Regions from separate parts of the Kineococcus anabasis genome, predicted to be linked through region 4. Evidence: riboswitches for the same ligand, from Rfam matches in the RefSeq annotation. Region 4 holds a riboswitch; each other region holds the start of a gene.
The links. Region 4 has a riboswitch for cyclic di-AMP ahead of ACYQBY_RS20065 (M15 family metallopeptidase). Riboswitches for the same ligand answer to the same signal wherever they lie in the genome.

Region 1 (6,977 bases), on a different contig from region 4:
GTGGTCGCCGCAGAACGCCTTCAGCGCCGCGGAGGAGTTCATGTACGTCACGGGGACGACGGGCACGCGGCCCTCGGCGTCGGGCTCGGTGCCGTAGATCGCGGTGAGCTGGTCCCAGCACGCCGAGACGGAGTCGATGTCGGCCATGTCCGCCATGGAGCAGCCGGCGGCGAGGTTGGGCAGGATGACGCTCTGGCCCGGGGAGGCGAGCAGGTCGGCGGTCTCGGCCATGAAGTGCACGCCGCAGAACACGATCGCCTCGGCTGCGGTGCGGCTGGCGGACTGCTGGGCGAGCTGGAAGGAGTCGCCGACGAAGTCCGCGAACTGCACGATCTCGTCGCGCTGGTAGTGGTGGCCGAGGACGACGACGCGGTCCCCGAGGGTGGCCTTCGCGGCGCGGATGCGCTCCTCGAGCTCGGGCACCGGGGTGCGGCGGTACTCGGCGGGGATCTGCTGCTGCACCGGGGTGGAGGCGGGCGCGGTGTCCACGATCGAGGCGCCGGGGCCGTACTCGGGCAGCGGCAGCGGCTCGCCGGGCACGGCGTCCAGGGCCCAGGGGCCCTCGGCGAGGCGGGGGTCGCAGACCTCGGTGGCGGTGCCGGCGCCCGTGCGGGGGCGCGGGGTGCGGGTGAGCTGCTCGACCTGGATGGTCACGGAGGTCATGGCGTTCCTTCCGGTGCCGCGCGTGTCGCGGGTTCGGGTCCGGGCCGGTGCCGGCTCGAGGTCCTGGTGCCGCCAGGCCGGGGGTCTGGGTCCTGCGGGGGGTCCGGGTGCTGCGGGGGGTCCGGGTGCTGCGGGGGGTCCGGGTGCTGCGGGGGGTCCGGGTGCTGCGGGGGGTCCGGGTGCTGCGGGGGGCCGTCGGTCAGGACTGCGGCCCGGCCACGGCGAGCGGGCCGGCGCTGCCCTCGGGGACCAGCGCCCGGTACAGCCGCGGCGGCCGGTGCCGCGTCCCGGTGAGGCGCTCCCCGGTCGGCACGATCGTCCCGGACGCCTCGACGTGGCGGCGGAAGTTGGCCGGGTCCAGGGGGCGCTGGAGGACCGCCTCGTACACCTCGCGCAGCTGGGCCATGGAGAACGTCTCGTCGAGGAAGTGCAGCGCGATGTGGGCGTACTCGACCTTCGTCCGCAGGCGCCACAGGGCGTACCTGACGATCTCGTCGTGGTCGAAGGCCAGGCCGGTGGCGTCGTCCGCGGGGCACCAGCGCACGTTCTCGCTCTCCTGCGCGGTGGCGGCCTCGTGGCTGCGCACGAGGGCGGAGTAGACGACGGACAGCACGCGGCCGGTGGGGGAGCGGTCGGGGCGGCCGAAGGTGTAGAGCTGCTCGAGGTAGCTGGGGCGCAGGCCGGTGGTCTCGGCGAGGGTGCGCCGCCCGGCGTCGGAGAGGCTCTCGTCCTCGCAGACCCAGCCGCCGGGCAGCGCCCAGGCTCCCTCGAAGGGTGCGCGGGTGCGGCGCACGAGCGGGAGCTGGACGCGCGGGGTGCCGTCGGCGCCGGGGCGCAGGGCGAGGATCACGGTCGACACGGCGACGGCGATCTCCTGCTGCTCGGACGGCTGGCACACGGGCGGGATCCGATCCTCGGGGCGTCTGCGCGGTCCACCGGCGGGGCGGCACCCGAGTAAAGGTGGCTCTGACCCGAAGATGGCTGGCATCAGGTTACGGGGACCAGAAGTCGCCGTGCAAGTCGCCCCGTCAGCCCCCGGCGCGCCCCCGTCCATCCCGCCCATCTCCGGGTTCGGGCGCTCAGGGGCCCCGCCCATCCCGCCCATCTCCGGGTTCGGGCGACCACGGGGCCTGCCTGGCGCGCCGAAACCCGGAGATGGGCGGCGGGGGGGAGGGCGCGGGGGGAGGGCGCGGGGGGCGGTGGGAGTCGCCGGGCACGTCGCCCCGTAATTCGACGTGACAGCGGCCCGGGAGCCGTCGTACCGTTTTCGTACACGGGAAGGAGGTGGTCCAGAGCATGCAGAACTCTCGGACACGTGAGGTGGCTGCCAGCTAGCAGCTGTGTGCAGGACGCTGACCGCTCTGGTCGCCCCGCGCAGCGCGGCGAATCCCAGGCAGTCACCGGGACCCCCGGGCGCCGGCCCGTCCAGCCGGCCCTCCACCAGGAGGAAGCGCCCGGGGGTTCTCCACGTCCGGACGCGGGAGCGCCGCGCCCCGCGCAGGCGGTGCCTCAGACGGTGGTGACGACCTCGTCGAAGTCCAGCCGCGGCGCCCGCGGGTAGGTGCCGGCCGGGTCCTCCACCCCCACGTTGACCACCGCGACCACGCGGTGACGCCCGTCGGGGAGGAACTCCCGCTCGATCGCGGGGGCGTCGATGCCGGTCATCGGCCCGGCCGCGAGGCCCAGGGCGCGGATCGCGAGGACCAGGTAGCCCAGCTGCAGGCCGGCGTTGAACACGGCCACGCCCTGCCGGGCCTCCTCGTCGGGGAAGAAGTCGCGCGCGCCGGGCACCGCGGGGGCCAGGCGCGGCAGGTCCTCGTGGAAGTCGACGTCGGCGGCCACGATCAGCGTCAGGGGCGCGGTGGCGGTCTTGGCGGCGTTGCCGCCGCTCATGTGCGGGACGAGCCGGGCGCGGGCCTCGGGGCTGCGCACGGCGAGGAGGCGCAGCGGCTGGGAGTTCAGCGCGGTGGGCGGCCACTTGGCGAGGTCGAGGACGGCGCGCAGCTGCTCGTCGCCGACCGGCGTGCCGAGCCAGCGGTTGGCGGTGCGGGCGTCGCGGAAGAGCAGGCGGGCGCCGGCCTCGTCCAGCGTGGCGGGACGCTGCTCGGTGCGGGGGGCGGGCAGGGACGTGGTCACGGGAACCTCCTCGACGGAATGCTTGAACCTGCAAACAGTCCGGGGGTCCCGGGATGTTCCCGCCTCCCTCAGCCCTTCACGCGCCGGTAGCCCTCCAGCGCCACCGCCCGCTCGGCGGCGTGGTCCACGACGCGCTCGGGGTAGCCGTGCGCGTAGCCGTCCGCCGCCTTCCACGGCTCGTGCACCGAGGCCCCCGGCAGGTGCCGCAGCTCGGGGACGAAGCGGCGCACGTAGTCCCCGTCGGGGTCGTAGCGCTGCCCCTGCGTCACCGGGTTGAAGACCCGGAAGAACGGCGCCGCGTCCGTCCCCGACCCCGCCACCCACTGCCAGCCGTGGGCGTTGCTCGCCAGGTCCCCGTCGCGCAGCCGGTGCATGAACTCCCGTGCGCCGTAGGTCCACTCCACGTGCAGGTCCTTGACGAGGAAGCTCGCCACGACCATCCGCACCCGGTTGTGCATCCAGCCCTCGGCGCGCATCTGCCGCATCCCGGCGTCGACGAAGGGGAAGCCGGTGCGCCCGGCGGCCCACGCCTCGAAGGCATCCCCGGGCTCGGAGTAGGCCAGGCGCTGCATCTCCGGCCGCAGGTACTCCCGCGCGCTCTCCGGCCGGTGCCACAGCACGTCGGCGTAGAACTCCCGCCAGGCCAGCTCCGTGCGGAACGCCTCCGCGCCCGGTGAGCCGGAGGAGGCCAGGTCCGCCAGGAGCGTGCGCGGGTGGACCTCGCCCCACTTCAGGGCGGCGGAGAGCTGGGAGGTGCCGTCGAGGTCGGGGCGGTCGCGGGAGGTGTCGTAGCCCGCGAGCACGGTGTCGCGGAACTCCCGCCAGCGCAGCAGCGCGAACTGCTCGCCCGGCGGGGGCAGCCTGAGGTCCCCCAGGTCCGGGGCGGCGGGCCAGTCCTCGCCGTCCACGCCGGGCGCGGCCCCGCGCAGCCACCGCGCCCGCGGGGGCGGCCCGGCGGGTGCGGGCCAGCCGTGGGCGCGCCAGGCACGGGCGAACGGCGTGAACACCTTGAAGGGCTCCCCGGCGCCGGTGCGCAGGGTGCCGGGGCCGACGGCGTAGGGGGTGCCGGTGCGCACCAGGGCGCGCCCGGCGGCCTCCAGGGCCGCGGCGACCGCCTCGTCGCGGCGGCGGCCGTAGACCCCGGTGTCGGCGCTGGCGTGGACGCTCGCGGCGCCGACCTGCGCCGCCAGGCGCGGCACGACCTCCACCGGGTCGCCCGCCACGACGGCGAGGGTCCCGCCGAGGTCGGCGTCGAGCGCGCGCAGAGAGGTGAGCAGGTAGGCGCGGCGGGCGTCGCCGGAGGGTCCCCACAGGGCGGGGTCGAGGACGAAGAGCGGCAGGACGGGCCCGCGCTCCGCCGCCTCGTGCAGGGCCGGCAGGTCGCCCAGGCGCAGGTCGCGGCGGAACCACAGCACGGCGGCCCGCCCGGGGCCCGGTGTCGTCACGGCGGGGACGCTAGCGGCGCGGGGAGCCGCCCGCGCGGGGAGCGCGGCGGGTGCGTGCACCGGTCGGGCCCATGCCCGAGAATGCGCGCGTGAGCGACCTCATCGACACCACCGAGATGTACCTCCGCACGATCTTCGAGCTCGAGGAGGAGGGCATCGTGCCGATGCGGGCCCGGATCGCCGAGCGCCTGCACCACAGCGGTCCCACGGTGTCGCAGACGGTCGCCCGCATGGAGCGCGACGGGCTCCTGCACGTCAGCGCGGAGCGCCACCTGGAGCTGACGGAGGAGGGGCGGGTCAAGGCCACGCGCGTCATGCGCAAGCACCGCCTGGCGGAGCGGCTGCTCACCGACGTCATCGGCCTGGACTGGGAGCTGGTCCACGAGGAGGCCTGCCGCTGGGAGCACGTCATCTCCGAGGACGTCGAACGCCGGCTCGTGGAGATCCTGGAGCACCCGCACTTCTCGCCGTACGGCAACCCGATCCCGGGCCTGGCGGAGCTGGGGGAGAGCGGTGAGGCGGAGGACTTCCGCGCGGGCGTGGCGCCCCTGACCACGGTGGAGGCGACCGGCCGGCCGGTGGTCGTGCGCCGCCTCGGCGAGCCGGTGCAGACGGACAAGGACCTGATGGGGCGCCTCGCCGCGGCGGGCCTGCGGCCCGGTACCGAGGTGGGGGTGCGGCGCGGGCCGCAGGGGCTGGCGCTGGTGCTGGACGGCCGGGAGGTGGACCTGACGGCGGCGCAGGCGTCCCACGTCTTCGTGGAGGTGCCCGCACCCCGGTGACCGGACTGACCGTGATCGGGTGGTGACGCAACGAAATTTTTCGCACGCTCCCGACACGAGTTCGTGACAGCGGCGTGACTTCCTCCGCCGGACTGGGTTAATGTCGCGCCGCTTCCCACCGTGCGGTGGGGAGTCCTGGTGCGGACGCCGAGCCCTGCCACCGCCCCAGGTCCCGCGAGAACGCATGGCAGGGGTGGGGGAACCACTTTTTCGGGCCGCTCGGTCCTGACTCCGGTCGGGTGCGGGTGGTCCTCGGGGTGAAGCCGGTGCGAACCGGCCGGGCGATACTCCCGTCCGAACCCGACAGCTCACCTCGCAGGCGTCGGAGAGGTTCACCACCTTGTCGACCCGCCATTCGGCGCGCCACCGTGCCGCCGCGCGCCCGCTCACCCCGCTGACGACCGCCTCCGAGAGCCTGCGCCGCAACGTCGGCGCCGTCGGCCGCGGCACGGCCGTCGTGGCCGCCTCCTCCGGCCTCGTCCTCTCCGTCGCCGTGTCCGCCGACGCGACGGTGCAGGCCGCTCCCGCAGCGGTCGCCACCACGGGGACGCTGCCCGCCGCCGGGATCGTCACCGCCCCGCTCCAGGCCGCCCCGGCGACCGTGCAGACCGCGTTCGCCACGCTCCCGGCCCCGGCTCCCGCCCCGGTCGTCGAGCAGGCCGCCCCCGCCGCGGTCGAGGCGCGCACGCACCGCGCCGCGATCCAGGGCGTCCTCGACGCCGGCCGCATCGCGCGCGCCTCCCGCAGCGGAGCCCGTGTCGCGCCGGCCCCGCGCGGCGACGTCGCACCGCAGGTCCTCGCGCCGCCGGCCCCCGCCGCGGTCGCGCCGCCGGCCCCCGCCCCGGCCCCGCCGCCCGCGCCGGCCCCCGCGCCGGCCCCGGTGGACCGCCGCGCGCAGGTGCTGGAGATCGCCGCCCGCTACATCGGCACGCCGTACGTCTACGGCGGCACGACCCCCCGCGGCTTCGACTGCTCCGGCTACACCGGGCACGTCTTCCGCGAGATCGGCGTGAACCTGCCGCGCGTCTCCCACGACCAGATGCTCGCCTCGCGGCGGGTCCCCGCCGCCGAGGCGCTGCCCGGCGACCTGGTCTTCATGGCCAACGGTGGTGGCCGCGTCTACCACGTCGGCATCTACGCCGGCGACGGGATGATGTTCGACTCCCCGCGGGCCGGCAAGACGGTCACCAAGCGCAAGATCTGGACGAGCTCGGCCTTCTTCGGCCGCGTCCTCTGAGCGGAGCCGGTGCGTCCTCCGGGCGCTCGGCACCACCCGCGGCGACGGCCCGCGCAGCCCCCCGGCGGGGCCGCGCGGGCCGTCGCCGTCCCCCCTGCGGGTGGGGCCGGGGTGAGCGGGACGCGGCCGGTCGGGCGTGGAGGGTGACGTGGGGCGGAGCCGGACGTACAGTGCGATCCACGACGACGGCACCACGGAGGCACAGTGCTCACCCCACCGACCCACCCGCTCGCGGGGACGGGTGCGCGCCCACGGCGCAGGAGAGGTGTGGGCGGATCGATCCACAGCCACCACCACCATTCGGTGCGCGTGCCGGTGCACGCCGTCCTCATCAGAGGCGCCCTCCCATCCCGGGACGGCGCCTCTTCTCGTCGGTGGAGGTGGATGTGCGCACCCTCGTGCTGAACGCAGGCTACGAACCGCTCGCCGTGGTGACCTTCCGCAGGGCGCTGGTCCTGGTCCTGTCGGGCAAGGCCTCGGTGGTCGTGGAGGACGGCGAGCCCGTCATCGGCGCCACCCTCACCCTGGCCAGGCCGTCGGTGATCCTCCTCGGGCGCTACGTCCGCGTGCCGCACGGGCGCACGGTGCCCGTGAGCCGGCGCGGGGTGCTGCGCCGCGACCACCACCGCTGCGCGTACTGCCGCGGCCCGGCCAGCACCGTCGACCACGTCCTGCCGCGCAGCCGCCGCGGCCCGGACTCGTGGGAGAACCTCG
Region 2 (6,977 bases), on a different contig from region 4:
CGTGGAGGACATCCACTGCCCCTCCGTCACGGCGCAGATGCGCAAGTACGACGAGATCCGCCGCCGCCGCAAGGAGGGCGAGGCCGCCTCGGGGCTGCGCCCCCTCAGGCCGGTGGCGGAGGGGGACGCGCCCGTGCTGGCGGTGTTCGACCTCGCCGGCACCCTGAAGCCGGGCACCGTCGTGGACACGTACCTGCAGCTGCGCCTGTCCCAGCTCGACGCCGGCGCGCGGGTGCGGGAGTTCGCGCGGATCAGCGGCCGCCTGCCGGGGTGGATCGGCGCCGAGCGCCGCGACCGCGGCAGCTTCCTGCGCTCGCTGTTCCGCGGCTACGCCGGCGTGGACCTCGACGAGCTCGAGGCGTACGTGGACGACGTGGTGGGCCCGCAGCTCCTCGCGCAGATCAGCTCCGACGCGCTGCGCCGCATCTCGGCCCACCGCGAGGCGGGGCACCGCACGATCCTCATGACCGGCGACGTGCGGCCCATCACCCGGCCGCTGACGGGCCTGTTCGACGAGGTGGTGTGCACGGAGCTGGAGGAGCGGCTGGACGGCGAGGGGCGCCGGCGCGCGACGGGCTTCCTGACCTCCCCGCCGCTGGTGGGCGAGTCGCGGGCGGCGTGGCTGCGCCGGTACGCCGAGACGCAGGGCGCGGACCTGGCCGCCGGCCACGCCTACGCGGACTCCCACTCCGACCTGCCGCTGCTTCGCACGGTGGGCTCCCCGGCGGCGGTGTCCCCGGACGTGCCGCTGTTCCGGGCGGCGCGGGCGGCCCGCTGGCCGGTGGTGGACTGGACGACGGACGCCTCCAGCAGCCGGCTGCGCCTGCCGCAGCGCATCCTGGCGGGCCGCGACTGACCCCGCGACCGGTCCCGCGGCGGCCCGGTCGCCGCCCGCGCGGCGGCGACCGGCCCCGCCGGGGGTTCCGTGATTGGATGCGCGGCGTGCCCCGTGCCACCCCACGCGCCGCGGACGCGGCCGAGACACACACCGCCGCTGCGGGAACACCGGCCGCCGCGACGGCCCAGGGCGAGGAGGCCCGCCGATGACCATGCTGATGTCGACGCCCGGTCCCTCCCGCCTGCTGGCCCTCGTGCAGCGCCTGCGGGGCGGGTCGCCGGGTGCGGGCGGGTCCGCGGGCCCCGGCGGCCCGGGGGGTGAGCGGCGCCCGAAGCGGGTGCACTCCAACGACTGGGTGCGCACCCGGCCGGCGACCGCGGTGCGCACCGGGCTGCAGCGGGGGCTGCTGTTCCCGGTGCTGCGTGCGGAGGTGGCCACCGACGTGTTCGGCGCGGACGTCTTCGACCGCATCGAGGGCCCCGTCGTGATCGTCGCCAACCACTCCTCGCACCTGGACACCGCGGTGCTGCTGCGGGCGCTGCCGGGCAGGCGCCGCCGGCGCACGGCGGCCGCGGCCGCGGCCGACTACTTCTTCGACGTGTGGTGGCGCGCCACGGCCTCGGGCCTGGTCATCGGCACCTTCCCGCTGGAGCGCCGGGGCGGTGTCTCCAGCACCCCGGCGGACCTGCTGGCGCAGGGCTGGAACCTCATCTGGTTCCCCGAGGGGGGCCGCTCCTACGACGGCAGGCTGCGGGAGTTCAAGAAGGGCGCCGCGTACGTCGCCCTGGAGAACGACGTGCCCGTCGTGCCGGTGGCGCTGCGGGGCACGTACGAGGCGATGCCGCCCAGGCGCAACTGGCCGGCACCGGGCCGCCCCCGCGTGACGGTGCGCTTCGGCGAGCCGCTGCGGGGCGTGCCGGGCGAGAAGGCCTCGTCGTTCACCCCGCGCATCCAGGACGCCGTGGTGAAGCTGCTGGCGGAGTCGGAGGCGGCCGACGGGCCCGTCGGGCCGCGCGGGGCCGCGCGGGGCCGCTGAGCGGCCGCACGGCGCACCGGGAGCGGACCGGTCGGGGCGCGCGGGGGTCGGTCCCCACACGCGCCCCGTCCGTCACACCGCTTGTCAACTGTGCGCAGTCGTGGTGTGACAAACGTCTCCGATGTGTACGGATCCTTGCGAACTTGTTACCTTCGCCCTGCCCCGTCGACGACGGGGCACGGTCGCGGACACGCCGAGTCCTGCCCGCCGCGACCGGCACAGGAGTCGAGAACGGGCAGGAGCGGGGGACCCACAGGTTCCTCGGACACACCGCTTGCGGTGCGTCCTCGGGGTGAAGCCGCCTCCCGGCGGCCGGGTCAACAACCTTCGACCCGAACCCGACAGCTGACCTCGCAGGCGTTGGAGGTCATCCGTCATGTCTGCGTTCCCGCGCGCCCGCACCCCCAAGCACACCCCCCGCCACCGCGCCGAGTCCGCGCCGGTCACCGCCGCCCTCGCCCGCCGCGGCGCCCTCACCCTGGCCGCCGGCGCCGCCGGGGCCACCATGATCGTCTCCTCGGCCGGCAGCGCCAGCGCCGCGGCGGAGTCCGAGTGGGACCGCCTCGCCCGCTGCGAGTCCGGCGGCAACTGGCACATCAACACCGGCAACGGCTACTACGGCGGCCTGCAGTTCAGCCGCGGCACCTGGAACGCCTTCGGCGGCGGGCAGTTCGCCCCCCGCGCCGACCGCGCCACCCGCGAGCAGCAGATCGTCGTCGCCGAGCGCACCCTGGCCCGCCAGGGCTGGCGTGCGTGGCCCTCGTGCTCCCGCAAGCTGGGCCTGCGCGGTGCGGCCGACCCGGTCGGCGCCGAGGCCCGCCTCCTGGGCCGCCCGGCCCCCGCCCCGGCGCCGGCCCCCGCTCCCGCGGCGGCCCCCGCCCCGGCGCCCGCACACCTCGCCGGCGCCCGCACCCACACCGTCGCCCCCGGCGAGACCCTGTACCGCATCGCCACCCGCAACGGCGTGCGCGGCGGCTGGCGTGCGGTGTACGACGCCAACCGCGACGTCATCGGCGCCAACCCCGGCGCCATCCGCGTCGGCCAGGTCCTGCGCCTGCCCTGAGCCCCACCCACCCCGCGGGAACGGGGACGTCCTGGGCGCGACACCCCGGTGTCGCGCGGCAGGACGTCCCCGCGCCGGGCGGGGCGGCGCCGGGGAGTGCTACGGCACCTGGCCGAAGACGTGCCGGCGGACCCAGGCGTGCATCGCCACCGCCGCCGCCGCGCCCACGTTGATCGAGCGGGTGGAGCCGAACTGGCCGATGGCCAGCACCGCGGCGCACTCCGCCAGCGCCTCGGCCGACAGCCCCGGCCCCTCCTGACCGAACAGCAGGAGCGCGTCCCGGGGCAGGTCGAACGTCTCCAGGGGTACCGACCCGGGCACGTTGTCGATCCCCACCAGGGTCAGGCCTGCACCGCGCGCCCACGCGGCCAGCTCCCCCACGTCCGCGTGGTGCCGCACGTGCAGGTAGCGGTCGGTGACCATCGCGCCGCGCCGGTTCCAGCGGCGGCGGCCCACCACGTGCACCCCCGCGGCGTTCACCGCGTTCGCGGTCCGCACGACCGAGCCGATGTTCGCGTCGTGCTGCCAGTTCTCCACCGCCACGTGCAGGGCGTTCCGCGTCCGGTCCAGCTCGGCGACGATCGCCTCGTTGGACCAGTACCGGAAGCGGTCCTCGACGTTCCGGCGGTCGCCCGTTGCGAGCAACTCGGGGTCGAAACGGGCATCGCCGGGCCACGCGGCCGGCCCGCCCGGCCACGGCCCGACCCCCACCACGCGCTCCGCGCCGGGGTCGGGCCCGCCGGGCGGGCCGGACCGGGAGGGCACGGCGTCCAGCCCGTCCTGCTCGCTCACCCCGTGCGGCTCCCCGCTCACTCTGGCCGCGCCCACGCCGCGCGCAGCCCCAGGGCCCGGCCCGTGCGCAGCAGCGAGTTCTCGTAGAGCCGCCGCGCCACCACCACCAGCACCCACGCCGTGAGCGCGACCAGCGCCAGCGCCGCGAACGGCTCCCACGCCGCCGCGTCGCCCGACAGGACCCGCCGCGGCATCACCAGCGGCGACGACAGCGGCACGTAGGACAGGACGGTCTGCACCGGACCAGGATCCTGCACGAGCACCGCCGCGCAGAACGGCACCAGCACGAGGAGCTGCACCGGCGTCGCCGTCGACGTCAGGTCCTCCAGCCGGCTGGCCATCGCCCCCGCCGCCGCCCACAGGCACGACAGCATCGCGAAGCCCACCGCGAAGAACACCAGGAACCACAGCGCCGCCACCGGCAGCGCCGGCAGGTCCCGCAGCGCCCCCGAGCCGCCCAGCGCGACCCCCGCCAGCCCCGCCGCCACCAGCAGCGCCAGCTGCCCCAGCGCCAGCAGCCCGTTGCCCACGATCTTCCCGACGAGCAGCAGGCGCACCGGCACCGCCGTCACGAGCAGCTCCACGACCCGCGTCTGCTTCTCCTGCACGACGCTCTGCGCGATGGCGAAGCCGAAGCCGAAGACCAGCACCACCTGGGAGAACAGGACCGCGGAGGCCAGGCCCAGCAGCAGCACCGTGGCCGGGTCCACCGCCCCCGGCGCCAGCAGCCGCTGCGCCGGCGCCGGGGTCGCCAGCAACCGCGCGGCCCGCTCCCGGGGCACCCCGGCCTCCGCGAGACCCGCCAGCACCTGCGCCTCCCGCGCCCGCTCCGCGACGGCGGCCACGAGCCCCGGCGGCAGCGCCCCGTCCCCCACCAGCTCCACCCGCCCGGCGGCACCTGGCAGCAGCGCCGCGTCCACCGAGCCGGCGCGCACCAGGGCCTCGGCCCCGGCCACGTCCCGCACGCGGCGCACCGCGACCACCGCGCCGCCCGCGCCGTCCCCGCCCCCCGCCAGCAGGGGCGCCGTGCCCGCGACCGCCGCCACCTCGTACCGCTGCACGCCACCGGCCAGCAGCTGCGGCACCAGCACCGCGCCCAGCACGATCGCCAGCATCAGCAGCGTGGAGACCACGAACCCCCGGTCGCGCACCCGCACCGCCACCTCCCGGCGCGCCACCAGCCACCACAGCCCCCGCACCCCCCGCACCCCCCGGGCGGCGCTCACCCCGCCACCTCCGCGAACAGCTCCCCCAGGGTCGGCAGGAGCGGCGCGAAGGCCCGCACCGGCCCCCGGCGCAGCGCCCCGGCCAGCACGTCCTGCGCGACGTGCGGCGCCGCGGGCTCGAACACCGCCCGGCCCCCGGACACCTCCACCACCCGCACCCCCGGCACCCGCGCGAGCCACCCGAGGTCCCCGTCCACCTCCAGGACGTGCCGCGCGGCCCCACCGGCCCGGCGCAGCACCCCCGGCTCCCCAGCCGCCACGACCCGGCCCGCGCGCAGCACCACCAGCTCGTCGCACAGCCGCTCCACCAGGTCCAGCTGGTGCCTGGAGAACAGCACGCCCACCCCGGCGGCGGCGCGCTCGCGCAGCAGCTCCGCCACGGCCTGCACCGCCAGGGGGTCCAGGCCGCTGAACGGCTCGTCCAGCACCAGCAGCTCCGGGTCGTGCACCAGCGCGGCGGCGATCTGCACCCGCTGCTGGTTCCCCAGGGACAGCGACTCCAGGGGCTCGCGGGCGCGCTGCGCCAGCCCCAGGCGCTCCAGCAGCTCCGCGGTGCGCCGCCGCGGCACCGTCAGGCTCACGCCGTCCAGGGCCGTGCGCGCCCCGAAGCGCCGGTGCACCGCCTCCACGACCAGCATGTCCCGACCCTAGGGACGGCCGGGTGCGCCCGTCCTGCCGCTCAGCCCCAGCCCAGCGCCCGGCACCCCGCCGCCACCGCCGCGCCCACCAGCACCACCACGACGAACGGCGCGCGCAGCGCCAGCGCCACCGCCGCCCCCACCAGCGCCGCCAGCCGCGCGTCGAGGACCAGCCCGCCGGCGCCGCCCACGGTCTGCACCGCGACCAGCGCCGCGAGCAGGCCCACGGTCACGAGGTCCACCACGTCCGCGACGCGCTCGTCGGCCAGCACCGACGCCGGCACCAGCCAGCCCGCCAGCTTCAGCGCCGCGCACACCGCGCACGCCAGGAGCAGCCAGCCCGTCACCGCGGCACCCCGCGCCGCCGCGGCCCCCGCCGGGTGCGCCCGGTGAGCAGCGCCGCGGCGGCGGCCACCACGGCGGCGGCCAGCACCGGGACCCCGGGCGCGGCGGCCGGCACCAGCAGCACCGCCACCAGCGCGGCCAGCGCCCCCACGGCCCGCGCCCTGCGCCGCCGCAGCCGCGGCCACAGCAGCGCGAGGAACGCCGCGGCCGCCGCGCCGTCCAGCCCCCAGCGGCCCGGGTCGCCCAGGGCGTCCCCGAGCAGCGCACCGGCCAGGGTGAGGGCGTTCCAGCACACGAACACGGACAGCCCCGCCGCCCAGAAACCGCGGCGCCGCTCGTCCTCGTCGTCCTGGGCGGTGGCCACGGCCGCCGACTCGTCGATCGTCAGGTGCGCGGCCGGCAGCCGCCACCACCCGCGCGGGCGGACCAGGGGGCTGAGGCGCAGGCCGTAGAACCCGTTGCGCACGCCGAGCAGCGCGGCGCCGGCCGTCGCGGCGGCACCGGAGCCGCCGGCCGCCACCACGCCGACGAAGGCGAACTGGGAGCCGCCGGTGAACATGAGCAGGCTGAGGGCGCAGGTCTCGGCCACGGACAGGCCCGCCGCGACGGAGAGCGCGCCGAAGGAGATGCCGTACAGGCCGGTGGCGACGCCCACGGCGACGCCCTGCCGCACCGCGCCCGCGGGGCGCCGGGAGGGGTCCTGCCGTGGCACGGCCCGATGCTCGCACGGACCGCCGGGAGCGCTCCGCCGGGCTGCTCCCGCGGGCCGCTCAGCCCCCGGCGTGACCGAGGGCGAAGGCGGTGAGGAAACCCAGCGCGGTGATCAGCCCGGTCGCCAGGTGGGTGCGCTCGAACGCCTCGGGGATCATCGTGTCCGCGATCATGGTGAGGATGGCGCCGGCCGCGACGGCGGTGATGACCGCGACCGTGCGGGGCGAAGCGCCGCCCAGGGCGAGGTACCCGACGCCCGCCGCGACGGCGCTGGCCAGCGTGATGCCTCCCCAGACCCCGAACACGTACCCGGCGCCGCGGCCCGCCC
Region 3 (6,977 bases), on a different contig from region 4:
CGCCGGCGCGCCCGGCCACGCTGTACGTCTACGGCACCTTCCCGGACACCTGCCTGCCCGTGGCCGACGGGGGCACGGTGTGCGGCTGGCACCACGTCGACCTGCGGGCGGAGGTCCCGGTGGCCGCGGGCGGCATCGCCGCGAACCTGTCCTCCGCCACCGTGCACCTGGAGGACGTCGAGAACCGGGGGCACGTCACCGGCGAGTACTACGACCGCTCCGGCGTGCACCGCGGCTGGGTGTACGGCGTGGACCCGGGCACGACGGACGTCGACGTGGTGTTCACCGCGGTGGGGGACGTCCAGCGCTCCGCCACGCACGGCACGGCCTGCCTGGGCGGGGAGTTCTCCTGCCAGTCCGTCGCGGTGGGGGCGTCCACGGCCGCGGAGGTCACGGCGACGTTCGCGGGGCGGACCCTGACGACGGCCGACTTCACCGCCTCCGCCCCCCGCATCGCCGCCTTCAAGAGCGTCGAGACGGGCAGGGCGCGTCCCCTCGGCGGCTGACGGGACCGGCCGGCCGGGAGCGGCATGTCGGGGGAGCGGGGCGGTCGGCACCTGCGGCACGATGCGGGCATGACCACGTTGAGCAAGGGCGCCAACCGTCCCGTCCCCACCGCCCGGCTGCGCGCGGTGCTGCGGCGCAGCCCCGGCCCGGTCGACGTGGACGCCTCGGCGCTGCTGCTCACCGAGGCGGGCAAGGTGCGCGACGACGCCGACCTCGTGTTCTACAACGCACCCCGGCACGCGAGCGGGTCCGTCGTCCACCTCGGGAAGGACAGCGCGGGGCCGGGCACGGAGGCGCTGGAGGTCGACCTCGCGGCGCTGCCCGCGGGGATCACCAGGGTCGTGCTCGCCGCCTCCGCCGACGGAGGAACGTTCGGGCAGGTCGCGGGTCTCGCGCTGGACGTCCTCGACCCCTCGGGCGCGGTGGTGGCGCACTTCGACATCGCGGACGCCTCCACGGAGACGGCGTTCGTGTTCGGGGAGCTGTACCAGCGCGGTGGTGCCTGGAAGTTCCGCGCCGTGGGGCAGGGGTACGCCAGCGGCCTGGGGGGCCTGGCCACGGACTTCGGCATCTCGGTGGACGACGAGCCGGCCCCGGCGCAGAGCAGCCCCGCACCGGCGGACCCCGCCCCCGCGGCGCCCGCGCTCAGCCTGAAGAAGCAGCGTCAGCTCAGCCTGGAGAAGCGCGCCGAGGCCGAGGCCCCGCACATCGTCAGCCTCGTGAAGACCGCCGCGCTGTCGCTGGAGAAGAAGGGCCTCGGCGAGCACACCGCCCGGGTCGCGCTGTGCCTGGACATCAGCGGCTCCATGGCCCGCCTCTACCTCAGCGGGAAGATCCAGAAGCTGTGCGAGCGGATCCTCGCGCTCGGCCTGCGCTTCGACGACGACGGCGCGGTGGACGTGTTCCTGTTCGGCCGCGACGGGCACGCCGCGGGTGCCCTGGACCTCGGCACCGTCACGGGTTTCACCGACCCGCTGCGCAGCAGGCTGGAGCCCTCCACCTACTACGGCAAGGCGATGAAGCTGCTGCGCCGGCACTACTTCGGCTCCGACTCAGAGCGCCGCACCCCGCTGCGCGCGGACGTGCCCGTGTACGTCATGTTCGTCACCGACGGGCAGACGTTCGACCAGGACGTCACCGCCGAGCAGGTCCGCTCCAGCAGCTACGAGCCGCTGTTCTGGCAGTTCATGGCGATCGGCCGCTCCTCGCGCGACCTGGCGGCCAAGCGGTCCACCCGGCGCGGCTGGGGCCGCACGTCCGGCGGGGAGTTCGAGTTCCTCGAGCAGCTCGACGAGATGCCGGGGCGCCTGGTGGACAACGCGGACTTCTTCAGCGTGGAGGACCCCGCGGCGATCGGGGACGACGAGCTGTTCGACCTGCTGATGACGGAGTACCCGGGCTGGCTGGTGCAGGCGCGCGCGAACGGGCTGCTGCCGTAGGGGTCAGCTCTCCGCCTCGCCGAGGAACCGCTCCAGCACCGCCGCCAGCAGGGGCGGCATCTCCTGCATCGGGTAGTGCCCGCACCGGGGCAGCGCCTCCAGCGCGAACCGCGGGCACAGCGGCTCCCAGCCCGCCCGCACCGCGGTGGCGCGCAGGGGCTCGCCGTCCTCCTCCCCGGTCACCGCGAGCACCGGCACCCGGGCCGGGGCCGACGGTTCCGCGACCCCGTCGCGGGCGAACATCTCGACGTACGCGGCGACGGCCCGCGGGTCCGCGGCGGCACGCCACCCGGCGAGCTTGAACTCCAGCCACCCGGGGGTCAGCCGGACGCCCCACATCGAGCGCAGCGCCCCCCGGCGGCCCTCGTCGTCCGCGAGCGCCAGCGCGCGCATCCGGTCCACCGCGGCCGCGTCGGCGCCGAGACCCCCGGGTGGCGGCGGGGTCAGGACGGCGGCGCGCTCGACGCGGCCGGGGGAGTGCTGCGCCAGGTGCAGGGCGGGCAGGCTGGTCATGGAGTGCCCGACGACGGCGAACCGCTCCCAGCCGAGGGTGTCGGCCAGGGCCACCACGTCCCGCGCGACGGCCGCCGCCGAGGGCTGCGCGGTGAGGTGCCGGGAGCGCCCGTACCCCCGCACGTCCGCGAACGCCCACGTGGACGTGCCGCCGTCGAGGGAGGGGCGCACGGGGTCCCACGCGCCGGTGTCGCTCAGCCAGTCGTTGAGGACGACCACCCGGCGCGGCCCGTCGCCCAGCAGGTCGTGCCCGAGGACCTCGCCCACGGTGTGCCTCCCGGAGGTGCGCAGCGCTGTCCCGGCGAGTGTGGAGGGCGGCGGCGGACCGCGGGAGCCGTGTTCGCCGTGGGCACGCGTCAGGCGGTGCGGAAGCTGCGGCGGTACGCCGTGGGGCTGACGCGGCGGCGCTGCGCGCGGTGGCCACCGGGGGCACCCGCCGCCCCGTGGACGACCTGACGGCCCCCGTCCGGGGGTGAGGACACAGGGTGATCCGGCGCCACACCCACATGCACAGCACTGTCACAGGGTTGGCACGATTCACTCCGCACAGTAAGCTCCGGCTGCCCTGGAGATCCCTCCGGGGTGCTCCCAGCGTGCGCCGAGCCTCTGCCGGCGCTGGGGGCGACGCGAGACCGTCACGGCAGAGGGCGGGGGACCCACTTACCGGGCGCGGCACCAGCCGCGTCCTCGGGGTGAAGCTCACGACCTGAGCCGGGTGAACCTTCCACCCGAACCCGACAGCTCACCTCGCAGGCGTCGAGAGGTGAGTCCGCCATGCCCGAGCGCATGTCCTCCGGCGCGCCCGCGCGCCGTCGTCCCCGCTTCCTGACCGCCCCCGCCGCGCTGCTCCTGGCCGCCGGGATCAGCACGGGCCTCACCGCGCCCGTGCTGGCCGCCGCGCCCGCCGCCGCGGCCGTCGTGGACGCGCGCGCCGTCCTCGACGTCGCCCACCGGTTCGTCGGCCTGCCGTACCGGTACGGCGGCACCACCCCCGCCGGGTTCGACTGCTCCGGCTACACCGGCTACGTGTACCGCCAGTTCGGGGTGCACCTGCCCCGCACGGCCACCCAGCAGATGCACGCCACCCGCCGGGTGTCCGACCCCCGACCCGGCGACCTGGTGTTCTTCCCCACCCGCGGTGGGCGCGCCTACCACGTGGGCATCTACGCCGGCGACGGGTTCATGTACGACTCCCCGCGCTCGGGCCGCTCGATCAGCAAGCGGAAGATCTGGACGTCCGCGGTGGTGTTCCACCGCGTCTGAGGCCGGCCCCCCGGGGCGGCGGTGCCCACGCACCGCCGCCCCGCAGGTCAGTCGCTCCCGCCGTCGCCGCCCGCGCCGTCCGGTGCGAGGAACACACCCGTTCCCAGCATCCCGACGGCGGCGGCCGTCGACATGTCGTGGACCGCGAACGTCTGCCCGAGCCGCACCGGCTCCGGCAGGACGCGGAACCGCTCGCGCGGGTCCTCCTCATCCGCCACGGTGGCACTCCTCCCGCTCCGGCCGCCCCGGCGGGCGGCTCCTCCAGCGTGCACCCGGGGTCCGCGGCGGACAAGGCCGCGGACGCGACCAGGGGCCGGGACGTGTCGCCCCGGCCCCCGCCACCCGGTGGTGGGCGTCAGCCGATGCGTTCCCGGCTGACCTCGGTGTAGGTGCGGAACGACCCGTAGGAGACGTCGTCACGGTCGTCGGTGAAGCCCATCGCCCCGAGCGCGCCGGTGACCACGGCGTCGCCGCTCGCCACCCCGCGGATCCTGCTCCGGTACGTGGACGTCCCGTCGTTCCAGGTCTCGGTGCTGGTGTAGGACGCCATCGGCCCGCTGCCGCGCAGCTCGACCCGGGCCGGCACCCGGCCCAGCTCGGTCCCCGGACCGCCGTGGCCGCCGTTGCTGACGATGACCTCACCGGTCGCCACCGCGGTCCCCGCGCGCGCGTCCACGATCAGCGTCATCGCCTCGGAACCCAGCATGCGGTCACGGACGTAGTCGCAGGTCCCCGGGGTCCCAGGTTCCGCGTGCCCACCGGGGACCTCGCCCGGGTCGCACTGCCAGTCGGTGATCTGCCCGTGCAGGAACGTGCCGCGCGCCTCCTTGGACACGGACAGGAACCCGACGTGGACGTTGCTGTCCGGGATGGGGAGCAGGTTCTCGAAGTCGTACTCCGTCCACTTGACGAACGCCGAGGCGCCGGAGCGCTTGGTGCTGGTGGAGTCCTTCGGCGCGGCCGCCGCCGGACCGGCGGTGGCGAGCAGGACCCCGGGCACGGTCAGGGCCGCGGCGGTGCGCAGCAGCGCGGTGCGGAGCGGGTGGGACGGCATGGCTGATCTCCTCGTGGTCGTCTCCCCGGCGCGGGCGCGCCGGGCTCCGGAAGGGGCCGGGGTCGCGCTCAGGGCGCGGTGCGCAGGCGGGCGTCCACGAGCTCCCCGATGGCGTCGCCCTGCGTCTTGCCGCTGGCGACGCCGTGGGGGTAGTGGATCCCCCCGTAGATGCGGCTCTGTGCGGCGGTGTCCGCGGCCTCGCGGAAACTCCGGTAGTGCCGGGTCCGCCGCACGATGCCGACGGTCGTGGCCAGGGACGTGTCGTCGAAGGCCAGCGCGCCCAGCGACGACGTCAGCACCGTCGCCGCCGCACACGAGCCCACCGAGTGCCCCGAGGTGTGCTCCGGGAACTGCGGGGAGTTCACCCAGGTCTGCCACCCCGGGTCGATGCCGTAGCGGCGCACGTACGTCACGGGACGCAGCAGGTTGTACCGGTACTTCCACGTCCAGCAGTTCGTGAACGCGTCGTGCAGGGTGACGCCGGTGCGGACCAGCGCGTCCACCGTCCGGTCCAGCGCCAGGCCGCGCTGCTCGCACGCCTGGAGCGCGATGTGCAGCCAGTGGCCGGCGGGCATCCCGGAGAAGCGGGGGTTGTCCGTCCAGAACCGGGCGACGTCGCGTGTCTCGTCGGTGTTCAGCGCCGCCTGCTCGTGCACCGCCTTCGCCTGCAGCCAGAAGGCGGAACCCACCTCCGCGGAGAACGGCAGCGGTGGCTGCGGGGCGATCTCGTCGGGCGAGCGCAGGACCATCGTGCGGACCCGGGCGCAGTGCGGCTCCACGGCGGTGCCGAAGTTCGGCGGCGTGGGAACCCACAGCGACTCCCCGACGGGCGGCGTGTACGGCAGTCGCCCCGCCTCGGCGGCACCGTCCCCGGCGGCCCAGCCCGCCACGGCCGCACCGATCCCGCGCCCGAACTCCAGCGACGCCCGCAGCGGGCCGGCCTCCACGCCGGCCGCCCGGCGCGAGGCCACGACGTCCTCGTGGGTGCGGGCCAGCAGGTCCAGCGACGCGGCCGACGCCCCGGCGTGCAGGGCCGCCGCGGTGGTGGCGACGGCGGCGCTCAGCGCGGCCGGCCAGTCGGTGCCCGAGCGCTGCACCGGGCGGGGGAGGCGGGGCAGGGCGTTCAGCTGGCCGCCCGTGGAGCGGTAGCCCGGCATCCCCGCCACGACGGCCTCGTACATCGCCACGCAGCAGTACGCGTACGCCCGTGCCGCCGACGGTGGCGTGAGGCCCTCGGTGGCGGTGACCCGGTAGAGGGTGCGCAGCCAGGCGGCCGCCACCTCGGGGCCGTGCCCGGCGGTGAACGTCGCACCGGGACCCGCCTGCGCCCGCGCCGGGCTCCCGGGAGCGAGGAGGAACGCGGGCCCGGCCGCCGCCGCACCCAGGAGCCGCCGTCTGGACAGGACGCCGCCCACACCCGTCCGGCTCCCGCCGGAACCCGTACCGCCCATCGCCGACCGCCCCCCGTCCGGCGGCCCGCCCCGTCGCCGGCCGCCAGCGGAGTCTTGCAGCGCAGGGCCTCCCGCCGTGCGGGTTTCCCGGAACCGCACCCGGGGACCGGGTTCCCCTCCGATCCGCGCGCAACCCCCCACCCGCACCGCGGCCCGTCCTGCCGGGTTCCGGTCCGCCCGGGCCGGCGATCCGCTACGTTGCACCGGTGCGGCCGCGCCTGGACCAGATCGTCGTCGACTGCGCGGACCCCGCCGCCCTCGCCAGGTTCTGGGCCGGCCTGCTCGGCGGGGTGCCGGTGGACCGGGAGCGCGGCTGGTCGCACGTCGAGCCCCCGGGTTTCCCGCGCCTGTCCTTCCAGCCCGTCCCCGGGGCGGGGACCACCGAGAACCGCGTGCACCTCGACATCGAGGTCGACGGCATCCCCGCGGCCGTCGCCGCCGCGGTCGCGCTCGGCGCCACGCCGGTGGGGCGGACCGTCACCGACGAGAAGGGCTCGTTCCAGGTCATGACCGACCCCGAGGGCCACGAGTTCTGCTTCGTGGCGGGCTGAACCTCAGCGCGCCAGCGCCACCACCGCCCCCGCCACCGCGAGGACCGCCCCGGTCAGCGCCCCCCACGCCGCGGCGGGCAGGAACCGGCGCGACAGCAGGTTCTCCGCGGCGCTGAACGCCGAGAACACCAGCACCACCGCGACCGTCGCGTGGAACACCAGCGCCGTGCCGACCCCGGCCACGGCACCGGCCCGGCGG
Region 4 (6,977 bases):
CGCCCCGTCCCGGCCCGCGGGGCCCGGCCGGGTGACCGGTGGCGAGCACACCCTCGGCAGCGGCTATGCTTCTTCCGTCGCGCGTCGCTCCGACGCCGCGCGTGGTGGGTGTAGCTCAGCTGGTAGAGCACCTGGTTGTGGTCCAGGAAGTCGCGGGTTCAAGTCCCGTCACTCACCCCTCGGGAGAGCCCGGTCGCCCAGCGGCCGGGCTCTCCGCGTTCCCGGCTGCTCCCGCACCGGCGGGCTGGACCACGCCTCCCGGATGCGGGTCCCGGTCAGCGTCCCGGGGTCTCCCCCAGCGGCCCGGGCCGCGCCGCCAGCACCGCTTCCTCCAGCCGGCCCCGCAGCCACGCCAGGTACGCGTCGCGGTCCGCGCGCAGCTCCAGGGGGACGAGGTGGCGCCCACCGGGCAGGCGCAGGCACTGCCGCCCCCGCACCGGCAGGTGGACGAGCACCAGGTCGACCGGTGGCATGCGGCGCCCGGTGCTCACCTCGAGGTCGTGCACGAGGCCGACCTCGAACAGGGCCGTGGGCACGCGTCGAACCAGCCGGCGCTCCCGCTCCCGCTGGGCCGCGCACCACTGCACGGCGTCCTCCAGCAGCAGCTCGGCCAGACCGCGCAGCTCCGGCATCCCGCGCAGCCCCGGGAAGGTGGGCGGCAGGACGCCGGTGAGCGCGCCGGGGCCGTCGGCGAGGGCGCCGGCCCACCACCGCGACCACTGCGCGGCGGCGGGTCCCACGCCGGGCAGGCCCTCGTGCGCGGGGACGGGCGGGTCCGCCGCGGGGACGTGCGGCACGGGGGGCCGCAGGCAGGCGGCGTCGCGCAGGTACAGGCCCAGGAGCAGCTCCTGCGGCATGCTGGTGCGGATCGACCACCCCCACACCGTGACCACCCCCATGCCGCCGCACGGCCCACCCTCCGCAGTCTCCGGCGCGCGGCGCGCCCCGTCCACCGGGATCCGGCCGTCCCGCGGGCGGCCGGCGGGTCCCGGGGGTGGACGCGGTGCGCGGCGCGGTCCGCTCTGGGGCTGACCCGGTGTCACGCCGCCGTCCGATGCGCCGGGCCGGTGCCGCTCCCTAGCGTCGTGGTCATGATCTCCCCGCTCGAGCGCGCCACCCTCCGCCGCAGGCAGCGACGCCGTCTCGCCGCGGCCCTCCGCGCCGGGCACCTGCCCTCGGCGGTGTCACGGGCCGGGCGCGCCGTCCAGCCGGAGAGCGGGGCCCTGCTCCGAAAGCGTTGTCCCGAGCCGGGCTCCTCAAGCACCGGCATCCTCACGACGAACTAGTTCTCGACCCCCCCGAGGAACCACCTCGGCACCACCACCCGGAGGACGCACATGTCGCACCAGGACCACGGGAGCAACCCCGAGCCGGCGCTGTCGATGCTGCAGGACCACATCCCGCTGTCGCTGATCATGGACATGGTGGCTCCGGACGGCCCGCACTCGCGCGAGCTGCTGGAGACCGAGGGACTGCCGGAGCAGGAGTGGTGGACCCGCGGCTGAAGCCGATTTCGCTCCTGCCGAGCACGCCTGCTAGGGTTTCGACCCGTTGCGCCGTTAGCTCAATTGGCAGAGCAGCTGACTCTTAATCAGCGGGTTCGGGGTTCGAGTCCCTGACGGCGCACTCGCGAGAAGACAGGCCCCCTGAGCATGCTCAGGGGGCCTGTCCCGCGTTCCGGGGCGTCCCGCCGGACGGATCGAGGACCCGGCGCCGGCCCGCCCCCGCAGCCCCCGGACCCCGGGTCCCCGGGCGGCGGGGTCCCCGCCGCCCGGGGTCCGCCCCGGCTCAGGCGGTGCCGCCGCCCGCCGCCGTGGTGGCACGTCCGGGCACGGCAGCCGGCGCCGGGCCCGCCGCAGCGTCCGGATCGCCGCCCGGCCCCCCGTCCGGAACGCTGTCCGGCTCGACGACCTGGGAGGTGCTCAGCCGCCGGCCGTACCGGACCCCGAGCACCAGCAGCGCCAGACCCACGCCGAGGTAGGCCCCCACCCGCTGGATGCCCTCCAGCACGCTGGCGTCGACGAGGACCTTGAGGACGGCCGCGCCCATCGCCACCAGGCCCGCGTCGCGCAGGGCCGCCACGCGGGCCCGGGACAGGAAGGCGCCGAGGAGCGCGAAACCGACGGCGGCGAAGCCGAGGGTCGTGACGAGGTGCCCGAGGAGGAAGCCGTCGGTCCCCGGGACGAGCAGGACACCGGCGGGGACCGCGGCGGCGGCGGTGCCGTACCAGAGCAGGACGAGCGCCGGGCACCACACCGACGGCACCGGCAGGGCGGCCGGCCACAGCCGCCCCAGCGCCCCGGCGGTGGAGAGGACCCACACCACGAGCAGCACGGCGGAGAGGACGTCCGGCCACGAGGCCGTGCCGGCGAGCGCGGAGGGGTCGACGAGGTCCGTCGGCAGGACCCGCGCCAGCAGCTGGGTGAGGGCCACGAGGCCGAAGGCCAGGGAGGTGACGAACGCGGTCCTGGTGCGGGAGACGTGGCTCAGCGCGTCCAGCGCGAGCGCCTGCCCCAGCAGGAAGGCCACCGCGTACGGGGCGGCCACCAGGTGCAGCGTCATCGCCAGGACGAACGAGGCGGCGACCGCCCACAGCGTGGTGCGCACGGCCACCCCGGCAGGCCTGCGGCCGCGGCCGGTCAGCAGCGCGGCGGCGGCGAGCAGGACGGACAGCGGCGCGAGGACCGCGACGACGAACCGGTCACCGCCCTGGATCTGCACGAGCGTGAAGACCGGCACGGCGTACACGGCGGCGGCCACCGCCAGGTAGCGGTCCTGCCGGGGGTCGCGCGAGCCGAGCAGGGCCCACGCCCAGACGAGCACGGGGGCGGCGAGGGTCACCGCCAGCACGGCACCCCGGGGCTCCAGCCCGGCGAGCGGCGCCGCCGAGGTGGTGTGCAGCCACAGCAGCGCGAGGACGGCGACGTGCAGGGTGCGCCAGCGCGGGCGCGCCCGCAGGACCCGGGCACAGCCCAGCGCCAGCACGAGGACGTGCGCACCCACGAGGTGCAGGCCCTCCAGGCCCGCGACGAACGGCACGAGGGCGCAGACCGCGGTGACCGCGACGACGCCGAGCGCCTCGCTGGACCACCGGCGGGCCACCTCCAGACCCGCCAGGGCGAGCGCCACCGCGGCCAGCAGCCCCGGCACGGGGTGCAGCCACCCGTAGACGGCGGTCGTCGCCACGAGGGTGAGGTAGAGGCCGGTGAGACCGACGGCGGCGAGGGACACCGCGCCGGCGCCGGTCCCGGCGCGGGTGCGGACCCGCGCGCCGGCGGCGAGCAGGCCCAGGGACAGCACCGCCAGGGACACCGTGCGCGGCACGGGGCCGAAGACGCCGTGCCGCACACCGAGGACGACGAGGTAGGTGACGCCGACGAGGGTGATGACGGTGCCCACGGCGGCGAAGAGGCGCGAGAGCAGCCTCTCGCGGTCGGCGCCCGTGGACGGCCGCGGCTCCCGCCGCCCGCGCGGCGGGGGCGCGTAGGGCTGGGCCTGGGGCGGGGCCTGGGGCGCCGGTACCGGCGGGTGCAGCACGGCGGTCGGTGCGGGCGACGGCACGGCGGCCGGTGCGGGCGGGTCCGCGCGGGGGGCCGCGGGACGTACGGCGTCCTCGAGGGAGTCGAGGCGGGCGTGCAGGGCGCGCACGCCGTCGTCGAGGCGGCGGAACTCCTCGGCGAGGTACTGCCGCAGCTCATCAGGGGCGGTCATGAGGGCTCCAGGTGTCGGCCGCACCCGGGCGCGGTGCACTCCGGTGGGCTGGTGGTCGACCGACGGTAACGCTAGGGAGCGTTGCGCGACGGATGCGTCGGGAATTCGGCTCGCGGCCTCATCCGTTCGGTGCGATCCGGCCCTGCGTGTTCACCCGGACGGGCTCACGCGATACCGCCACCCACCCGGGAATCACGTTTCGCACCGGCTTCAGAACTGTGCGCCACGTGTTCACCGTCGCCGCACCACCACCCTGCGCCACGAAGGTCCCCACAATGAGCAACGAGTCGCTGACGCAGCGAAACATGTTGTGTCACTTGACATCTCGCTCCCTGGACAACCGTGACCCCGACGTGACATCCCCGCCCCGCTCGGGTTAGGGTCGCGCCGCTTCCCGCCGTGCGGTGGGAAGTCCTGGTGCGGACGCCGAGCCCTGCCACCGCCCCAGGTCCCGCGAGAACGCATGGCAGGGGTGGGGGAACCACTTTCTCGGGCCGCTCGGTCCTGACTCCGGTCGGGTGCGGGTGGTCCTCGGGGTGAAGCCGGTGCGAACCGGCCGGGCGATACTCCCGTCCGAACCCGACAGCTCACCTCGCAGGCGTCGGAGAGGTTCACCACCTTGTCGACCCGCCCTCCGGCGCGCCACCGCGCCGCCGCGCGCCCGCTCACCCCGCTGACGACCGCCACCACCAGCCTGCGCCGGACCGTGTACGCCGCGGGGCGCGGCACCGCCGTCGTGGCCGCCTCGACCGGCCTGGTCGTCTCCCTCACCGGCGCCGCGGACGCCGCCGTCCGCGGTGGCACCGCCACGGCCGTCGCGGGCGGCGCCACGGCCGTCGTGGGCGGCGCCGCGGCGGGCCTCGCCGGCGCCGCGTTCGGCGCCGTGCAGACCGCGGCCGTCGCCGCCCCCGTGGCCGCGCCCGTCGTGGTCGCGGTGGAGACGAGCTTCGCCGCCCTGCCGGAGGCGCCCCCGCCGCCGCCGCAGCGGGACGCCGACGGCGTCCCCGCCGACCTCGTGCGCTTCGGCAACGGCAGCCTGCCGCCGGAGGCGCTGCACCCGATCGGCCAGGGCGCGCACGCCATGTGGGCCCCGGCGGCGGAAGCCTTCCAGCGCATGTCCGAGGCCGCGGGCCGCGACGGGATCACCCTGCGCGTCACCGACTCCTACCGCTCCTACGCCGAGCAGGTCGCCCTCGCGGTGCGCAAGGGTCTCTACGGCCACGGGGGCCTCGCCGCCCGGCCGGGTACGAGCAACCACGGCTGGGGGCTCAGCATCGACGTGGACACCGCGAACGGGACGCTGGAGTGGCTGCGCGCCCACGCGGCGGAGTTCGGCTACGACGAGGACGTGCCCGGCGAGCCCTGGCACTGGACGTACACCGCCTGACCCGCACCACCGCACGTCTCCCCGCGGCCCCGCCGCGCGGCCTCCCGGCCGTGCGGTGGGGCCGTCGCCGCGTCAGGCGCGCCGGCGCGCGGAGACCAGCAGCGGCATCCCCCCCGCGGGGCGCAGGGTGACGAGCGACTCCACGCGGGGCTCCGGGCCGGGCGCGGGGCGCAGGGCGTGGTCCCGCAGCAGGGACGCGAGCACCAGCACACCCTCCACCAGCGCCACGTCCCGCCCGATGCACAGCCGCGGCCCGGCCCCGAACGGCACGTAGCCCTCCCGGCGCACCCGCTCCAGGAACCGCCCCGGGCGGAACGCCTCGGGGTCCTCCCACAGCGCCGGGTGCCGGTGCAGCGCCCACGTGCAGACGATGACGAGCGTGCCCGCGGGGACCGGCACCCCCGCCACCACGTCGTCGGCCAGGGCGCGGCGCGTCACCACCCACGCCGGCGGGTACAGGCGGAGGGACTCCTCCAGGACGGCGCGGGTGAACGGCAGCGCCTGCAGGTCGTCCCAGCCGGGCTCGCGGCCGCCCGGCCCCCCGAGGACGGCGTCCAGCTCGGCGTGCAGCCGCGCCTGCTCCCCCGGGTGGCGCGCGAGCAGGTGCAGCGTCCACGTCAGCGCCGAGGCCACCGTCTCGTGGCCGGCCACCACGAACGTCACCAGCTCGTCGCGCACCTGCCCGGGGGGCAGCCCGGCGCGCAGCAGCAGCGCCAGGACGTCGGTGTCGTCCGGGCCCACGCCCGCCTCCCGGCGCAGCCGCACCAGCAGCTCGCACACCTCGTCCACGCGCGCCACCGCCCGGCGCAGCCGCCGCCTCCTCGGGGTGGGCCAGGACGCCGGGACCGGGCTGCTCGCACCCGCCACGACCGCCGCCAGCGCCTCCTCCACCGCCGCCACGAGCCGGTGCGCGGCCGGGGCCAGCGCCTCGCCCGCCAGGTCGGTGTCGGCCAGCAGGTGGCCCACGACCTCCAGCGCGGCGGCGAAGAGGCCCTCCGCGACGTCCACGGGCTCCTGCGGGCCGGCCTGCGCCCACCGCGCGCGCACCCGCCGGGCCGCGACGCCCGCCTGCCGGGCGACGGCGTCGAGGCGGCCGTGGTGGAACGCGGGCTGCACCACGCGCCGGTGCCGCCGCCAGGTCTCCCCGTCGCTCGTGAGCAGGCCCTGGCCGGTGACGGCGGACAGGGCGCCGTACTGGATCGTGTCGCGGCCGTAGGAGCGCGCGTTGTCCACCAGGACCCGGCGCACCCCCGCGGGGTCGTTGAGCAGCAGGACGTGCGTGCGGGGCAGGGGGAAGGCCACCACGTCGCCGTGGCGGCGGACGAGGCCGGTGAGGAAGTCCACGGCGCTGCGCCGGATCGCCGGGACGGCGCGGACCATCTCCCACGGCGTGGGGCCGTCCGCCTGCAGGGACGTGTACCGGGCGTTGCGGCGGGGGCGCGCCGGGGCGGCGTCCCCGCCGGACGGGAGCGTCACGGGCGCCGGCAGGTCAGAGGTACAGCCCCGTCTGGCCGTCCTGCACGCGGGGGGCCGCCACCGCGTGCAGGTCCCGCTCGCGCAGCAGGACGTACCCCTTGCCGTGCAGCTCGACCTCCGCACGGTCCTCGGGGTCGAACAGCACCCGGTCGCCGACCTCCACCGAGCGGACGTGCTGGCCCCGGGCGACGACCTCCGCCCAGGCGAGGCGCCTGCCGACGGCGGCGGTGGCGGGGATGAGGATGCCCGCGCTGGAGGTCCGCTCCCCCGCGTCCTCCTGGCTGACGAGGACGCGGTCGTGCAGCATCCGCACGGGCAGGCGGGAGGCGGGAGTGCTCACGACCGACGACCGTACATCGCCCCGGCCGGGACGTCCGCCGCCCGGCGGCTCAGCGGTGGCGGC

Region 1: another riboswitch for cyclic di-AMP. It lies ahead of ACYQBY_RS04000 (C40 family peptidase); the one in region 4 lies ahead of ACYQBY_RS20065 (M15 family metallopeptidase).
Region 2: another riboswitch for cyclic di-AMP. It lies ahead of ACYQBY_RS19040 (LysM peptidoglycan-binding domain-containing protein); the one in region 4 lies ahead of ACYQBY_RS20065 (M15 family metallopeptidase).
Region 3: another riboswitch for cyclic di-AMP. It lies ahead of ACYQBY_RS08090 (C40 family peptidase); the one in region 4 lies ahead of ACYQBY_RS20065 (M15 family metallopeptidase).

Annotation. Positions count from the first base shown of each region.
Region 1 covers NZ_BAAIHU010000002.1:97,129-104,105, forward strand. Annotated here, with positions in the region: gene nadA (quinolinate synthase NadA) at 1-663, opposite strand, end outside; gene ACYQBY_RS03980 (NUDIX hydrolase) at 863-1,561, opposite strand; gene ACYQBY_RS03985 (malonic semialdehyde reductase) at 2,173-2,799, opposite strand; gene ACYQBY_RS03990 (cryptochrome/photolyase family protein) at 2,868-4,244, opposite strand; gene ACYQBY_RS03995 (metal-dependent transcriptional regulator) at 4,334-5,026, shown strand; cyclic di-AMP (ydaO/yuaA leader) riboswitch at 5,233-5,361, shown strand; gene ACYQBY_RS04000 (C40 family peptidase) at 5,367-6,263, shown strand; gene ACYQBY_RS04005 (HNH endonuclease) at 6,650-6,977, shown strand, end outside.
Region 2 covers NZ_BAAIHU010000012.1:110,423-117,399, forward strand. Annotated here, with positions in the region: gene ACYQBY_RS19030 (SDR family oxidoreductase) at 1-856, shown strand, start outside; gene ACYQBY_RS19035 (lysophospholipid acyltransferase family protein) at 1,044-1,874, shown strand; cyclic di-AMP (ydaO/yuaA leader) riboswitch at 2,070-2,249, shown strand; gene ACYQBY_RS19040 (LysM peptidoglycan-binding domain-containing protein) at 2,251-2,937, shown strand; gene ACYQBY_RS19045 (TrmH family RNA methyltransferase) at 3,037-3,702, opposite strand; gene ACYQBY_RS19050 (ABC transporter permease) at 3,747-4,955, opposite strand; gene ACYQBY_RS19055 (ABC transporter ATP-binding protein) at 4,952-5,593, opposite strand; gene ACYQBY_RS19060 (AzlD domain-containing protein) at 5,635-5,940, opposite strand; gene ACYQBY_RS19065 (AzlC family ABC transporter permease) at 5,937-6,650, opposite strand; gene ACYQBY_RS19070 (ZIP family metal transporter) at 6,709-6,977, opposite strand, start outside.
Region 3 covers NZ_BAAIHU010000004.1:100,545-107,521, reverse strand. Annotated here, with positions in the region: gene ACYQBY_RS08110 (hypothetical protein) at 1-506, shown strand, start outside; gene ACYQBY_RS08105 (VWA domain-containing protein) at 576-1,946, shown strand; gene ACYQBY_RS08100 (alpha/beta fold hydrolase) at 1,950-2,726, opposite strand; gene ACYQBY_RS08095 (hypothetical protein) at 2,816-2,941, opposite strand; cyclic di-AMP (ydaO/yuaA leader) riboswitch at 3,075-3,229, shown strand; gene ACYQBY_RS08090 (C40 family peptidase) at 3,234-3,722, shown strand; gene ACYQBY_RS08085 (hypothetical protein) at 3,770-3,940, opposite strand; gene ACYQBY_RS08080 (hypothetical protein) at 4,078-4,776, opposite strand; gene ACYQBY_RS08075 (vanadium-dependent haloperoxidase) at 4,845-6,191, opposite strand; gene ACYQBY_RS08070 (VOC family protein) at 6,434-6,778, shown strand; gene ACYQBY_RS08065 (DUF1353 domain-containing protein) at 6,782-6,977, opposite strand, start outside.
Region 4 covers NZ_BAAIHU010000013.1:47,348-54,324, reverse strand. Annotated here, with positions in the region: tRNA gene ACYQBY_RS20090 (tRNA-His) at 105-177, shown strand; gene ACYQBY_RS20085 (hypothetical protein) at 276-899, opposite strand; gene ACYQBY_RS20080 (hypothetical protein) at 1,338-1,505, shown strand; tRNA gene ACYQBY_RS20075 (tRNA-Lys) at 1,554-1,626, shown strand; gene ACYQBY_RS20070 (hypothetical protein) at 1,789-3,711, opposite strand; cyclic di-AMP (ydaO/yuaA leader) riboswitch at 4,197-4,325, shown strand; gene ACYQBY_RS20065 (M15 family metallopeptidase) at 4,331-5,098, shown strand; gene ACYQBY_RS20060 (cytochrome P450) at 5,171-6,574, opposite strand; gene ACYQBY_RS20055 (GroES family chaperonin) at 6,588-6,881, opposite strand; gene ACYQBY_RS20050 (DUF3618 domain-containing protein) at 6,964-6,977, opposite strand, start outside.